One region of the Desulfosarcina variabilis str. Montpellier genome, then DNA from elsewhere that is predicted to be linked to it. Evidence: riboswitches for the same ligand, from Rfam matches in the RefSeq annotation. Region 1 holds a riboswitch; each other region holds the start of a gene.
What was found. Region 1 has a riboswitch for cobalamin ahead of Dvar_RS24410 (methyltransferase). Riboswitches for the same ligand answer to the same signal wherever they lie in the genome.
Positions count from the first base shown of each region.

Region 1 (5,317 bases):
ATTGTTATTCAAAACGATGGTCAGCTGTCGCTGGGCCACCGGCATTTCCTTTAAACGATGCCAGCGGGTCAGCCGGCGGCACAGATGGTCGATGCGCTCGGTCATGGGCACATAGCGCCGGTAGTTGAGCCCGCTGCGCACGTCGGTCTCGGGCAGCGATGCCGCCACCAGGGTCGGCTCGATGGCCCCGGACATTTCCGGTTGGGCCAGGGAATAAACCATGCTGTGGGAGCCGGGGCCCAGTCCGCCGGGATCAGCGTCCCAGTCTTCCGGGGTCTGGTGGTACAGCCGGATCAGTTGAAAGATGGGAACGTTCAAGGATTCAAGGACCGGGGTATCCTCAGCCCTTGAAAGCAGCCGGCCGGCCATGAGGTTGAGCACAAAGGCAAAATCGTCACCGACGCTTTTAAAAAGGTCGATCCACGGGTAGCGTTTGTCCAGCGGGAGCGTGCTGTCGGCCACGCCTTCGCAGAACACGCAAAGGGGAATGAAAGCGTACCGCTCCAGTGCGTGGATCACCGCATCGACCTCGGCGCAGTTTTTCTCCATGATTTGACCGTAGTAACACAGGATGCCAACAATGGGTCGGCTCTGGCCATCGCCGATTTGCTCGTCCCGCCAATCCCGATACGCCTCTATGGTGTCATAAAACGAAGGCGCATCCGGATGATAAATGCCGCTGGTCTCGACCGGTTCAGGCTTCTCATAATCGATCTCCAGGCCACTGCAGGCCGCGAGAAATTTAATCCCGTTGACATAGTTATCGACGGAAACGCCTTTCATGTAAGTTTCGAATTGAAGCGTCTGTTCTGCCGTGAAGCTGGAAAATCCGGGCGGCATGTCCATGCCCAGACCGATGCGGCCGGCGGCCTTTTCGGCAATTTCCAAAAGCTTTTCGTGCAGGGGAAGATCATGAAACAGGTGGCCGATAAAAATGTCCACAGGACCTTGCTCGAAATACGCCAGGATGTCCTCTGCCGATTGCTGTTGGGAAAAAAGATGCAGGGTAATGCCGTCGGCCTCGAGCCGATCGCAGGCCCTGGACCATGTGTTTATATTGAATACGTAGCCGTGAACATAGACGATATTCATTGTAATGCTCCTTTTGCTATGGTTCATTGCAGTTCGTAAAAATAACGATACTCGGGTGTTCCAAAAATTTCCGGATGCAGAATCGCCGCCATTTCGAGCAATCGATTCATCACGGTTTCTCTGCCGCGATGATCTGATAATCCCCCGACGATCGCTGTGGGTCGCCGGCAAAATGAATACCGGAAAATCCGACTTCGCCCAGAATCGAAAACAACTCAGATGTGGTGTGATACATTTCCTCACCGCCGGTCATGGCGTTTTTCAGATCCCACAGCAGCGCAGCCACCGGGCCTTGACGATTGTCGTCCAGCACACTGCGCACACTGACCAACAGGCCGCCTGGAGCAAGGGCATGGTGGATGCGGGCAAAGTAGTCGGCCAATCGAGTTTTATTGCCAAAAAAGGTAAAAGATTCGAAAACAAGATCGAAACCGTCGCCAAACCGGTCCACCCCGTGATCCCCGTTCACCGTGGAGATTCTTTTTTGCATGTCGTAAGTGATGATATACTCGCTCGCCATATCAGTCACCCCGGGCTGGTCGAAAACCACCGCTGAAAGGTGAGGATTTTCCTGGCACAGGGCAATGGCGAACAGACCGTGAGCACCGCCGATATCCAGCAAGCGACGCAAAGTGTCAAACCCGGGCAGCGCAGCCACGCTACCGACGATTTCCTGAAGCCGACCCAACAGGCAGGTATTGGCCATCATGCGGATCGTATCGGGTTTGAAGGTGTATTTTTTTTTCTTCACCATTTGCGGTCCCTGGATGATCTGATCGGTTAACCCGGCAAACCGTTCGTAATTGCCCTTAAGATAATCAACCGACACGGCAGAAAAATAGGCCCCGCCCTCGGTTAAAAAAGCGGTGGTCTCCGCGGTGTTGCAATAGCCGTCCGCAGTGCTCACCACAAAGCCTGATGCGGTGAGTACATCGAGCAACTTTTGGGTGAGGCCGGCATGCGTTCCGGCGCGCTCGGCCAGCTTCGCGGCGGATATCGGCTTTCTAAGCTGGTCAAAAAGCTTCAGTTCGACAGCGGACAGGAAAACCCGATATTCCATGAAGCGCCGTTCCATCAGGCGATATTCCCGGCCAAGATCCTTCATCAAAGGGTGCTGGTCCTTCAAATGATTCATTTGGACGTTCCTCCCAAAAAAAATCCCCGCATCCATACGGGTGCGGGGATACCGTTTTTATCCCTGTTTACGTGGCAACAATATAAATTACTCTACATCACGAGAGCTCTTTTACAACTGGCGTCACAGGCAGGTCTTCTGGCTTAACTCTCTTTTTGACGGCCTTCCCATTCAAACAGCAATGAATAGTGGCGAGGGTTGTCAAAAAGAGTCTCTTTCAGTGAATCCTGAAATCGATAGTGTCACAGCGGCGGGTCCGCTCCCGATTTGCACGGGATTCCCTATTCTCTCCGATGGAGCACCTGTTGACGATATTTCAAAATAGATTTTTAGAAAAACACACAAACATTGTCAATACCATCCTGGCTTAACAGCAGGGTAACCGCATTTGGATCGATTTATATTTTTCGCGGCCATGGACCGCTCCTACAGGTGCCCATGATATCACCATTTATCGGTCTTTTGCTGTAGGAGCTGGCCATGCCTGCGACTTCGGAGCCTCATATTGATTGTTAAATGCGGTTACCCTGGGCTTAACAGGCAATTTTCGATGGACCATTATATGAATGCATATTCTTAAAACTTGTGCTTGACAATTCTAAAGAATTGAAGCACTGAATACTCTCAGTAAGGTGCCGAAAGGCTTAATAGAGAATCCCGTGCGAATCGGGAGTGGTCCCGCCGCTGTAATCGGGGACGAAATCTGCTGCTACCACTGTCCACAAAAACCAATCGGACGGGAAGGTGCAGAAAGTAGGATGATCCGAAAGCCAGAAGACCTGCCTTGCCGATTACCGACCAGCTGCGGTGTACAGTGATGGGACGGATTAAGCGGGTTTTATAGGATGCATAGCCAATACTAAAACTGTGTTTGTCCGGTTATTGGCGACTACCAGGCAATATAAACCCGCTAATGCCTTACCATTATTTCACCATTCAATCTATCCCTTCACTGTGTTCCTCGGTAATCTCACCTCGACAGACGAAATATTTTTGTAGCATTTGAATGAATTCAAAAAAACGTTGAATCGCCATAAAAATAGAAATGAAACCCCCAACACAGATGAGAAAAAAATCGGATGTAGCAATTCCGGCGGAAAACCTGCTTGCATTCCTGAGGGAGTGGGCAGACGGATTCGAAGCCGGTCAAATCTTTTTAACCGCTCTGGAGCTGGACGTCTTCAGTGAATTGGTAAGGCCTTCCCGCGCGGACGAACTGGCCGCCAAACTTGGAATCCATACAGAGTTGACCGATAAACTGCTTAATGTGCTGGTCGGCATGAAGATGTTGGAACGGACCAAGGAAGGATACCGTACCGCATCAACGGTTGCGCCTTATTTAGCTAAGGATTCTCCTCGGTTTGCAAGATATCTGAATCATTGTATTCAGATTCGAGAATCCATAAGTCATTTAAAAGATTTCCTTTATGCTGGACCGAAATTACTTCCCGAATCGGAACCACATTCAATTACCGTTGACGATATGGATTGGCGGGAGCGGATCAGCATGGCCGTTCATCATGATGATGTCATGCGGCATATTAAAACGATGCCGGAGTTTCAAAAAGCCCGCACACTAATGGACCTGGGCAGCGGAAACGGCCGCTTCGCGATCGCTTTTGCCCTGGAAAACCATAGCCTGAAGGTAGTTGTATTTGACAGACCCTATTTTATTAATAGCACACGCGACAATATTGAAAAATACGGATTAAGCAAACGTGTTCAAACGATGGCTGGAGATTTTATGTGTGATGACGTTGGCACGGGGTATGACATCGTTTTTGAAGCGTGTGCCTTCGATGGCGATGACGTGGATTTCAGGCTATTTTCCCGTAAAATCGCATCATCTTTGAACATCGGTGGCCTTTTTATTTGCCTGACCTTTAGCATAGACGATGATAGAAATGGACCGTTGTTGCCGCTCATTTGGAATCTGAAAAATTATCTGACCGGCAGTAGTCATCGATTGATAAGGTCAAATGCCGCGATCGTCCAAATGCTCGCCTGGGCAGGATTGGAAACCAAAGAGATCATTGACATGTCATCGTGGTGCAATACTCCCGTTCGCCTGTTCATAACCAGGAAGGTATCTCGGATTTGATTGAAGCCGTCCTCGCCTATAGTGTTTAACCTAAAGTAGGCGATTTACAGAAAAAAAGAGTCCTCAAAAGTTGGATAACATGCTATAATGCTTGTTAAAAATCACCAAATTGACAACAAGCCAAAGCACACCCAACAGGTGGAGGACTCTATGAGTAGACATAGCAAAAACTACCGGCAAAATGAACTCAAAATCCGACGTATCGAAGCCACCACTGACCGATTGACCGGCAGGGCAGGATTGTCCCTGTTCGTAGCCTATATGCACGGTATCCAAGTTTTCAGTTGGTTGGATCGCTGGTTCGGTTCCATCCGGAAGAGTAAAAAAGGCCTCAATATTACAGAGCTTTTCAAGCAAGCGCTCTGTTTCTTTGTTGACGCTACCAGTCGACGACTGACCTACTTCGATCAGATTTCTCACGATGAAGGTTATGCTGGTAGCATCGAGACGCCAATAGAAAACATGGCTTCTTCGGATCAAATGAAGCGTTTTTTCAAAGCATTTGCCTGGACACGGGTATTTTTGTTCCGGCGTCTTCTGCAGACCCTTTTTATCTGGCGTTTGCGGATCAAGCAACCCGATGTCATCGAATTGGGCATCGACACGATGGTCATGGACAATGATGATGCAAAATGCCGGCATGGCGTCAAACCCACCTACAAAAAGAAAAAGGGTTTCCAACCGCTGCAGATGAATTGGGGGCGCTTCATCGTTGATGCGGTATTTCGAAGTGGGAACAAGCATTCCAATCATGGTGATGCAGTGCAGAATATGATCAAGCACATGGTCTTGAAAATCAGATTCGAGTATCGGGGTGACGTCCCAATCATTATCCGAATGGACAGCGGGTTTTTCGACCAGAAAATCTTTGCGCTTTGTGAATTGCTTCACATCGGCTACGTCTGTGGCGGTAAAGTCTACAAAGACATCAAACAAATGGCAGACAATTGGGACAAGTCCAAATGGAAGCGGTTTGAATGCGGTAAGAA
Region 1 is NZ_CP159846.1:5,405,576-5,410,892, forward strand. Features, by position in the region: gene Dvar_RS24400 (cobaltochelatase subunit CobN) at 1-1,092, opposite strand, end outside; gene Dvar_RS24405 (methyltransferase) at 1,202-2,227, opposite strand; cobalamin riboswitch at 2,338-2,548, opposite strand; cobalamin riboswitch at 2,841-3,029, shown strand; gene Dvar_RS24410 (methyltransferase) at 3,291-4,328, shown strand; gene Dvar_RS24415 (IS1380 family transposase) at 4,479-5,317, shown strand, end outside.

Region 2 (5,317 bases), 3.7 Mb from region 1:
ATAGTTCAACCAGTTCCTTGACGGCATCCGCCGAATGATATAGGGCCTTTTGCTCATCGGCGGTCAGCTCGATTTCGATCACCGTTTCGATCCCACCGGCGCCCAGTTTCACCGGTACGCCGATGAAGAGATCGTTGATCCCATATTCTCCCTGCAATAGCGCTGCGCAGGGCAGGATCTTCTTCTTGTCCTTGAGGATCGATTCAGTCATTTCCACGGTGGCCGAAGCCGGGGCGTAATAGGCGCTGCCGGTTTTGAGCAAGGAGACGATCTCAGCGCCCCCATTGGCCGTTCGTTCCACCAGTGCCTGGATGCGATCGGCGGAGATTAGCTCGGTGATGGGAATACCCGCGACGGTGGAGTAGCGCGGCAGGGGCACCATCGTATCGCCATGTCCGCCCAGGACGAAGGCGTGGGTATTTTCCACGGAAACCTTCAGTTCCATGGCGATGAAAGCCCGAAAACGTGCCGAATCGAGAACCCCAGCCATGCCGATTACCCGGTTTTTGGGAAAGCCACTGGCTTCATGGGCCACATGGCACATGGCGTCCAGGGGATTGCTGACAATGATCAGGATCGAATTGGGTGCCTGATGGCTGACTTCGGTAACCACGCAGCGCATGATCCCGGCATTGGTCTTGATCAGATCGTCGCGGCTCATTCCCGGTTTGCGCGGGATGCCCGCCGTGATGATAACCACATCCGAATCCTTGGCCGCATCATAGCCGTTGGTTCCGGTCAGTTTGGCATCATGTTTTTCAATGGGCGCGGCCTCGGTCAAGTCCAGGGTTTTTCCCTGAGGAACGCCTTCGACAATATCGATTAGCACCACGTCACAGAGTTCTTTTTCGGCCAGGCGCTGCGCGGCGGTGGCGCCCACATTGCCGGCTCCCACAACGGTTACCTTTTGATGCATGTGATCGTTCTCCTTCGTTTGAGTATTGTTCAACGTTTAAATAACTGATCGGTAAAAACCCAATTACGCGTCTTATGCCTTACCAGGGCAAAAAGGTCACTTTCGCCAGAGTTCAAGGTGGGGGTTGAGAAATGGGGGTCTATCGGTGGCAGGGAAATGATAGATCCGCTTCAGGAGGAATGAATCCAAGTTTAACGACGGGCGTCGCGCGGGCACTTATCAATCCACCGGCAAGCCCCCATTCCTCTCCCCTTCACGAAGGCTTCGACCTTCTTTTAATCACTACTTAAGCCTGTTAAGACGCTGGGTACCTCCGTTATATAATCAAGTTGGGGTGTCAATGGCGTATGGTTCCTTCTGATTTTCCACCATGGCAAACCGTTTATTATTTCTCACCAACGTTAATCAACCCATGATTTTACATGCAGGTGCTAAAAATCGGGCGCTCGCTTAAAAAATTAAATATTGTTAGCCTGGTGGGTTTAAAGAAGGAGGCGATTGACAGGATTATGCCTTTATTGTATGGATAAAGACGAAGCGCACTCCACCACCGGAGGCTTCACAGGGAAAGCAGCTTGGATACCTTGCAGGGGATTGAGCTGCTTTCCCTACCAACCTTTTTTAAAAAAAATTTATTTCCTAAATTTAAACGGTCATTTTTAGCCTATTTTATTTCTCACCAACGTTAATCATAAAAGGGATTTGAGGGCCTCAAAGGAATCGACAGCGCTCGTTGGATCACCGATTCTCGAGTAATTATGGGAATCGATCCAAATAAGTTGGGGAGAGTTCTTCATCATATTCATTTTTGCATTCTTTAATTTCTTTTTTCACCACCAAATTCGGCATTACTCAAATAAAAAAGCCACAAAATCAACCCCCCATTACAAAAAGGAAACCTTCATGGCTTACATTGTTATTACAAGTTCTTTTTAATTGTTACGAATGAACGAAGTAAAGAAGGCTTCGACCTTCTTTTAATCACTACTTCTCTTAATTTATCGAATACGGAATGTCAAGTTCTCATTGCAACCGGTCGAACGATTTTCCCGATTTCATCATTTCAAAGCAGGATAAGCAGTAAACCTGATTACCGTATTCAACAGCATGTATAATGCAAGTAAAAAAAGTCTGCGGCAGAAAGCGCCATATCATAGTCGATACACAGGGGCGGATCATCGGAATAACTGTCCATCTTGGGTTTTGATAGCGTGGACACACATAATCGCGCGAACCCCTGGCGCACTTGGACCTGTTGCGCTGAATGACATTCATCGTACGCCTACAATTTCCTATTCGTGGATGGGCAATAGGTAGTATAAGCGTCAGTCTCTCAACTCGTATACCGGAAACATGGATTCGCCTTTTGGATGATGGTCCGTACGATACAGGCACCCTTTCTCCTGCAACCGAAAGTCAGGCGTATCGCTGGTTCCCAATGTGTGGTGGATGGTCCGGAAAACCAGGCCATCCGATCGCAGCGCGTAGTCAGGAGATTCTGACCACCCCAGTTCATGATCTACCGTGCGGTAGAGTTTCCCATCCTGAATAACATAGACCGGAGCATTGGATTTTCCGCCAGGGTAGGATTCCGTCCGATAAATTTTTACTGGACATTTCAGGGACATGGCAATTCTCCTTTGTCGTGGCATAGACAATTAATTATCTAATATTTAAAGACAAAGTACTTAACATGGTTCTTGAACGATATTGTTCATCATGGAGAAATTACCGAAAAGCATGGTGGATGGTGCGCTTGGATAGTGTGATAAAAAAGGGAAGCTTATGGCGGGTTGATAATTGCTAAAGCCACATCTGGATCAACATAAATATTATCTTGCAGACAGTTGAATCCGTTTACAACCCGTTAATTCCGCCCCATCACTGTACACCGCAGCTGGTCGGTAATCAGCAAGGCAGGTCTTCTGGCTTTCGGTTCAACCTACTCTCTGCTCCTTCCCGTCCGATTTTTTCTGGACAGTGGCTGTGGCAGATTTCGTCACCGATCACAGCGGCGGGACCACTCCCGATTTGCACGGGATTCCCTATTAAGCAATTGTGGCACCTTACATGAACCATTTACTGCTCCAATTCAAGACAATTGTCAAGAACAAGTTTTTATAAAAAATGCCTGGGATTCAATCACCATTGTCATTGGCTGCTTATCTCATTTATATTATGCTGCTTACTCGAATCTGCCGTTTCGATTTTTGTCATGCGCCTCTATGATCATGCTGGCAAACATGTCATTACATTTCCACCATACGCGAACACCGGCCATGCCCTTCTCGTCGAAAAGAATCGTCAGACGCTTCAGAATAAACGAATGGGGGTGGGTACGGCTTTGTCGCGGCAGAGTATTTCACCTCCGAAGACACTTTAATACGAAAATGGAGGAGATAGGAAGCTATTGAAGAACGGGGCAAGACTGTAACCGGAGGAAAAAGAGAAAAGGCGCTTTTTGGGAAGATCACTATCATGCTACGGCCGTCGAGACCGGGGAGCATCTACTGCACAACATCGTATATGTTGACATGAACATGGTTCGGGCAGGTGTGGTCAGCCATTCGAAACAGTGGCCGCACGGTGGGTACAACGAACTACCTAGTGTCCGTCCAGAAATAGGAAAATTTGGTCGAGATCAAGGCGTACGAAAAATTTTACCACAGGCGCCCGAAGGAAGTGCCCTTGGGGTACATATAGTTGATATTCCGAGGATAAAATTTTTCGCGCAACGCCGATATCGGGCGAATGCTAAGACAAAAATAGTGTAACGGCCTACCTCGCCTATGCGGCAAAAGTGTAACGGTTGGTTCTACTATCCCGCAGCGATACCCCGCCCCAAAAATGAATAAACGTACCCCGCCTACCCCGCTGTAATAGCTCCCGTTGGCAATCGTCTTTTCTGCAGTTCTATTGTAAACCGTAATGGGGCATTCGTATGGTCCAGGAAAATGAAGAGAAAGCCCGGAACTATCCCTTCCGGGCTTTCAAGGTGAACTCCGTATCAAGGCCGGATGTTCAATATGTAAATTACTTTAAACTCCGGCGACGTTCAAGGCCGGATGTTAAAGTTGATCCAAATATCCTGTCGTTGGTGCAAAAACGTTTTTTGTATGTGCCGGCGCTGCTTTCGTGGGCATGCTTATTGTTGCGATGCATGCCGCATCGCCGGTCGTCTCCAGTCCCGCCGAAAAGCGCAGCGACGCTACCGTCAAACCCCAAAAGGCAAAAAGACCCACTGTTTGGCCGAAAACCGCCGGCGGCATCGGAAAATCAATCCACCTTCAAAAAATATGGATGATCATACTACTACAGGCCCTTGGCAATGGGGTACGGTCCTGTCACGGGAAGAAAATCCAGTACATTTTCGCATAGGTTCTCGATGCCGCTGCCATTTTTGCGGTCGAACAGGTGAAATTGTCAGCCATTTTCCTCGCCGTGGCTATGGGTAAGATCTTTTTCACAGAATTTTTCACGCAGATAAGGAGGCATTATCATGAAACGACGGTTTACAGGGGGAGAGCTGTTTCAACTGCGCAATCGAATCCCGGTTGACTGGCTGATCAAAGAACAGCTTCATATTCCATCTAAAGTGATCGAAGGTATTTTCCGGTTCCTATGCCCGCTGTGCAATGAATTTCAAACCGCGACCAACCCCAAGACCAATCTTGCCAGGTGCTTTCTTTGCGAGAAAAACTTCAACCCGATTGATTTGGTCATGACCGTGAAAGGTCTTGGATTCGTTGACAGCGTTAAATATTTGCATACCCTTTTGCCTGACACACCGGATACACCTACAGACCAGCGGCTAAAATTGAATCAACTGCTGGGCGATATCGGGAAACGGATGAGCATCGGGTAAACAGATGGCTGATAATCGACTCATCCAATTGGAAGATATCATCGCTGCCAATCAACACCATTTTTACCAAACCGGTAAGGCATTAAAGCAGATTCGTGACGATCGATTATTTCGCGATTTGCTGTTCGAGTCGTTTGAAGCCTATGTCAAACAACGATGGGATATGGCCCGATCCCAGGCATATCGCCTGATTAAGGCCGCAAATGTCATCGACAATTTGTCCCCAATTGGCGACGGCATCCTTCCGGAAAATGAATACCAAGCCAGGGTCTTAGCGCGTTTTACAAAAGAGGATCAACGCAATATTTGGCGTGCATTTATCGCATCCGGCATGGCGCTTACGGCCAAAAATATTCGAAAGTTGGCCTACCAAGCCTCAAAAAACAAGCCCGTCAAAAAAGCGAATGCGCCCATGGTCGATATCATCAGCGCTGACTATAAAGCGGCTGTAATGGCCATGCTGGAACAGATTCGGTCGGCGCAAAACGACGATTGGCAAACGACCTCCAGACAAACTGCTTTATTCTGGCTGAAAG
Region 2 is NZ_CP159846.1:1,702,598-1,707,914, reverse strand. Features, by position in the region: gene mdh (malate dehydrogenase) at 1-916, opposite strand, end outside; gene Dvar_RS07600 (transposase) at 1,237-1,332, shown strand; gene Dvar_RS07595 (hypothetical protein) at 2,242-2,544, opposite strand; cobalamin riboswitch at 2,814-3,000, opposite strand; gene Dvar_RS07590 (DUF1007 family protein) at 3,102-3,272, opposite strand; gene Dvar_RS07585 (hypothetical protein) at 4,058-4,294, shown strand; gene Dvar_RS07580 (hypothetical protein) at 4,416-4,781, shown strand; gene Dvar_RS07575 (DNA methylase) at 4,786-5,317, shown strand, end outside.
Region 2: linked by a shared signal. The riboswitch ahead of Dvar_RS07595 (hypothetical protein) and the one ahead of Dvar_RS24410 (methyltransferase) in region 1 are both predicted to bind cobalamin.

Region 3 (5,317 bases), 3.1 Mb from region 1:
TCATGGTGCGCACTAAAAGCTATTAATCAGTGTTAAGTGTAAAGTTTTAAGTGTTAAGTAAAGGTATTCTATCGATTTTTAAAAATTAGATCCGATCCGCTCCTTAACACTTCAAACTTCAAACTTAACACTCTAATTACGTAGGTTGGGTAGAGCAGAGCGAAACCCAACAATGAGAGAAAGCAATAGTTACCTATAACGCAAGGCACAACCATGCAAGGATTCATCGCCGTATACCTCCGCGAAGTATTGATTCTCAAACGCCGGTTCAAACGTCAGATTGCCGGTATGGCGGTTTCGCCGCTGCTCTATTTAATCGCCTTTGGCTATGCCATGGGAGGCGCGGTGCGGGTCGATGGCCGTTCCTATTTGGAATTTCTCATCCCCGGCCTGATTGCCATGAGCAGCATGACCCAAAGCTTCGGCATCGCCACGGATATCAATGTGGCGCGTTTTTACTGGTATATTTTTGAGGAATTTCAGGCCGCACCCATCCGCAATATCGCCTATGTCGCCGGAGAGGTGCTGGCTGGTATGACCCGCGCGCTTATGGCTATCGGCGTGATTTTGATCCTGAGCCTGCTGTTCGGCGTGCATCTGAACTACGGGCCGTTGCTCTGGCTGGCGGTACTGCTCAACAGCTTCGTGTTTGCCTCCCTGGCCGTGGCCCTGGCAATGCTGGTCAAATCCCACGCCGATCAGAGCCTGTTGACCAGTTTCGTCATCACACCCATGGCCTTTTTGGGCGGCACGTTTTTTCCCTTGGACCGCTTGCCCGTCTGGGCTCAGAAGACCTTGTCGGTTCTGCCGCTCACCCATGCGTCCAATGCCATTCGCAGCACGGCCTTTGGCCAGTCTCCCACCTGGCAGGCCTATGCCATGCTCAGTGTGGCCGGGCTGGTGTTTTTTGTTTTGGCTTTGGGGACGGTTAATAAAGCCAGAGACTGATGAAAATGAAGGGGAGAGCGGGGGAAGGGGAGACGGGGAGACGCGGAGAAAAGGTTTAATAACTATAAGGAGCATTGAAAGAAGGATGCTGATCGAAACCTACTACGAAGGCGTAGAGATCCACCGCGAAGAGAAGATCATCTATGCCAGATTCATCCGGCCCCACCAGGTGCTTTCCACCTGTCGGGCGGCCGGTGGCCTGCAGGACGGGCTGGAGCATATCTACAACCATCAGAGCTGCGAGCCGGCCGGTCACAGTCACAGCATAGCAGCCAAACTGTGGCGTGATCCTACCCTCTACCGTGAGCGGACCTGCGAGCCATACGGCCTTCCAGCCGAGTCCTGTGCCACCATGGGCACGGCGGCCAATATGAACAATGCCGCCTTTGTGTGTGAACAGTTCCGCGATCTGCAGGTGGTGGCCGTGATTACCGGCGGCGTCGAAGGCAATGCCGGACGGGCCGGTGACCCGGCTTCGATTTTCGAGACTGCCGACGGGTTCGAAACACTGCCGCCGGCGGAAAGCAAGCCGGGACCGGGCACCATCAACAGCATGATCCTGATCAATAAGCCGCTGATTCCCGGCGCCATGACCCGAACCGTCATGACCGCGACAGAAGCCAAGAGTGCGGCCCTCCAGGAACTGGCTGTGAACTCGCGTTATTCTGACGGCCTGGCCACCGGCACGGGTACCGACCAGATTGTCGTGGCCGCCATGCAGACCGATGACCCGCCCCTGACCAGCGCCGGCAAGCATGCCAAGCTCGGAGAACTGATCGGGCGGGCGGTAAAGGCAGCGGTTAAACAGACCCTGGCTAATCAGAACAATCTGACACCGGCGGGTCAATGCTCGGCCAAGATTCACCTCCAGCGGTTTGGTCTGAATCGGGCCGGATTGCAGGACGCCATCTGTCGGCATCTGAATGAAACACAGGCCCGACTGCTGCGTGACAATTTTACCGAAATCGAGCGTGATCCGGTGACTGTGGCTGCCGTGGCTGCCATGGCGCATCTCAAGGATAAATTTGCCTGGGGCGTGCTGCCCTCCACCTGCTGGAGCGAGGTGATGGGTGCTTATGCCGCCCAGGTGGCCTGTGCGATAGGTGGTGATTACCGGCGCCTTGCCGAATACCGGGAGAAGTTGGCGCCTACCCGTTCGCAAGGTAACAACGGCGGGTTTGTCGATTTGGCTTGCCGGGCTTTTGCTGTGGGGTTTGCGGATAAGTGGAGTGATGATGAGAAACGGTGATCGGTTATCAGTGATCGGTGATCGGTGAGTGGGAGATTGGGTGACAAGGTGATTGGGTGAATCGGAGACGGGGAGATTGGGAGAGATAGCTTTTTCCCCGTGTCTCTCCCTCACCCTATCTCCCCGTCATTAGAAGTCCGGACTCAGAACCACTGAAAAGGAGGAAAAAAACGTATATCAATATAACCTGTAACCGGTCGCCTGGAACATATTAATGCCGGGCGATAATAGGGAATCCCGTGAAAAACGGGAGCGTACCCGACGCTGTAACGCTGTCTCTTGTATATTCCTATTCTGGGGAAGATCAAAATTGAGAGCCTGTTTGAGAAGTCTGGATCAGGCCCGATAACAAGGCGGAAAGTGGCTTAAAAGCGGAGCATATATGTAATATGTGAGCATTTTGAGTCACTTTCCAACGCCGTTTAGCGGGCCTTCGACGGATTTATCAAACAGGCTCTGAGAAATTCATGGGCGTTAATGCCACTGTCCTGTTGAAAAAGGATGGGAAGGCCGTCCATCGAACGGCGAAGCCAGAAGACCTGCCGGTTGCAGTCAAAAAAGTGAATCGTACTGACGTGGATTCGGTCGACTTTTTATATACCGGCAGGGGGAGCCCCTTGTCCGTTATCGAGAAGTTATCAAGCCCCGTTAGGGGCTTTTTTATTTCAGGTGTTCGCTATACGGACAATGCTGCCCCCTCTATCAATCAGAGAGGAGATGCAGAAAAGATGAGAGATGAAAACAGGACAGTGTTGAAGAGGATGATTACGGCAATGGTGATCATGTTGATGATGAGTGCGGCTGCCTTTGGCCAGCAAACGCAAGGCACCCAGTCCGTGGATGAAATGGTGGTCACCGCCACCCGCAGTGAGGAACGCGCTATCGATGTGCCGGTCACCACTCAGGTGATCGACAGGGAAAAGATCGAAATGTCCGGTGCACTCGACATCGGCGACCTGATCGGCAAGTATATTACCGGCCACTTCCACAAGTACAACGGCCTGCTGAGTCCCGTGGGCCTGCGGGGGTTCCGGACCGAAAGCCACGGAGATGACGTCAAAGGGTACGTGTTGCTGCTCGTTGACGGTCATCGGGTGGGCACCGGCAATGCGGCCAAGATCAATATGGACCGCATCGAACGGATCGAAGTAACCAAGGGGCCGGCATCGGCCCTGTACGGCTCGGCGGCCATGGGGGGCGTGATCAACCTGATCACCAAAAAAGGAGACGGGGATCTTTTCGTTTCGGTTGGCGGTGATGCGGGAAGCTTCGATTACTACAAGGGCCAGTTGTCTACCGGTGGCGAGGTCAATGACAGGTTGCGTTTCCATCTGACGGGTTCCTATGAAGACACCGATGACTATGATGATCCTGAATTCGGGACCGTATACAACACCGGCGTCACGCGGAAAAATGTCGGCGGCAACCTCGTGTTTACCGTCAACGAAAACCACGAGCTTCGGCTGGGAGGTAACTATGCCGATCTGACCAGCGAATCACCCGATTGGGACGGCGATGCGTATACCCGCTATCGGGAGGACGCCAGTCAACACAACGAGAAAGACCACGCCTATGCCGATCTGGAATACAATGGGGATTATTTCGGTAATGCGGTCCACTGGCGGGGCCTGGCCTATTACCTGCGGGATAAAAATCATTGGTACTGGGGAGACCCGGTTGCGGAATCCGATCAGACCAAATACATCGACGAAACATTAGGAACCGACCATCAGTTCGAATGGCACATGAATTCCTGGAACCGGCTGCTCGTCGGATTCAATCTGGAATGGCTGGAAAAGGAGTCCGAGGGCGTGTCCGATGGGCAGCCGTCCACGCCCTACACGCCGGGCATGGAGTATGATACCCAGGCCCTGTTCGCACAGGACTCCCTGGATTTGTGGGATAATCGCATCAATGTCATTGCCGCGGTCCGGTACGATCGCTTCGATGTCACCACGGTGAGACCCAAAACCGGTGATTTGCCTGATTTCAACGAAAAAAATGAGGTTTACGATCACGTTTCTCCCAAGGTAGGCATCGGCGTAAAGGTTATCGATGAATTCCTGCGCTTGCGGGCCAACGTCGGCGAAGGTTTCAAATCGCCATCCGCCGATCAACTCTCTGCCGACTATGTCCACAGCAACGGCACGCATTATCTGGGGAATCCGGATCTGGATCCCGAGACCAGTCTGACCTATGACGTGGGCGTTGATCTCTTTCACGAGTTTTTCACCCTGCAAGTCGGATACTTCCATACCGATTACGAAGACAAGATCGTGCAGGTTACCGATGAGGTGGACGGTGATGCGGTCAGCACCTACGAAAACCACGGCGATTCCGTAATGGCCGGTTTCGACGTCAACTTCCAGTGGTGGATTGACCGGATGTTCGATTGGACGGTCGGTGTTTCTGTTTACTCCAACGCCGCCTTCAATACCACCAAGGATGACAAAGATACTGGCGAAGACCTGCAATACATTTCCGACTACGAGGTGAAAAGCGGTGTGAGTGTCAGCTATGCCGGTTTCAGCACCCAGTTGAGTCATGTACTCGTGGGACCTCAGATGATCACCAACTACGACACCTATGAAGATGAAGAAAAGGGCAGTTTCGATTTTTGGGATCTGACCCTGCGCTACCGTTTTCTGGACCATTGGGAGGTGCGCGGCAGTGTGTTGAACCTGTTTGACGATCAGGTCGAGTGGGTTCGGGGGTACCTGATGGCTGAAAGAAACTATCGGGTTGGTCTGACGTATACGTTTTAAGCCCCATGAATGGTTTTTGTTAAACTTAAGGATGGCATTTGCCCTGACCGACCATTGGGGCGGATGCCGTTCGTTCGATGCCCTGCAACTACAACGGAAAGACTGAGACAGAGGACAATGATGCGAAAAAATGAAAGAACTGTTCTGAAACTGCTGATCATAATTGTGGCGATGGTGTTGACGACGGGGATGCCGGCGCTTGCTGAGGAGATTACCGAGGAGGCGGAAAAATCCGTTGAAATGGACGAAATGGTGGTCACAGCCACTCGTAGTGAAACAAATGTGAAAAAAATCCCTACTAAAATCGAGGTGATTGATAATTTGGATCTCGAAATGACTGTGGGCGAAACGGTCA
Region 3 is NZ_CP159846.1:8,461,443-8,466,759, reverse strand. Features, by position in the region: gene Dvar_RS38200 (ABC transporter ATP-binding protein) at 1-16, shown strand, start outside; gene Dvar_RS38195 (ABC transporter permease) at 214-948, shown strand; gene Dvar_RS38190 (adenosylcobinamide amidohydrolase) at 1,034-2,197, shown strand; cobalamin riboswitch at 2,375-2,759, shown strand; gene Dvar_RS38185 (TonB-dependent receptor plug domain-containing protein) at 2,959-4,962, shown strand; gene Dvar_RS38180 (TonB-dependent receptor plug domain-containing protein) at 5,080-5,317, shown strand, end outside.
Region 3: linked by a shared signal. The riboswitch ahead of Dvar_RS38185 (TonB-dependent receptor plug domain-containing protein) and the one ahead of Dvar_RS24410 (methyltransferase) in region 1 are both predicted to bind cobalamin.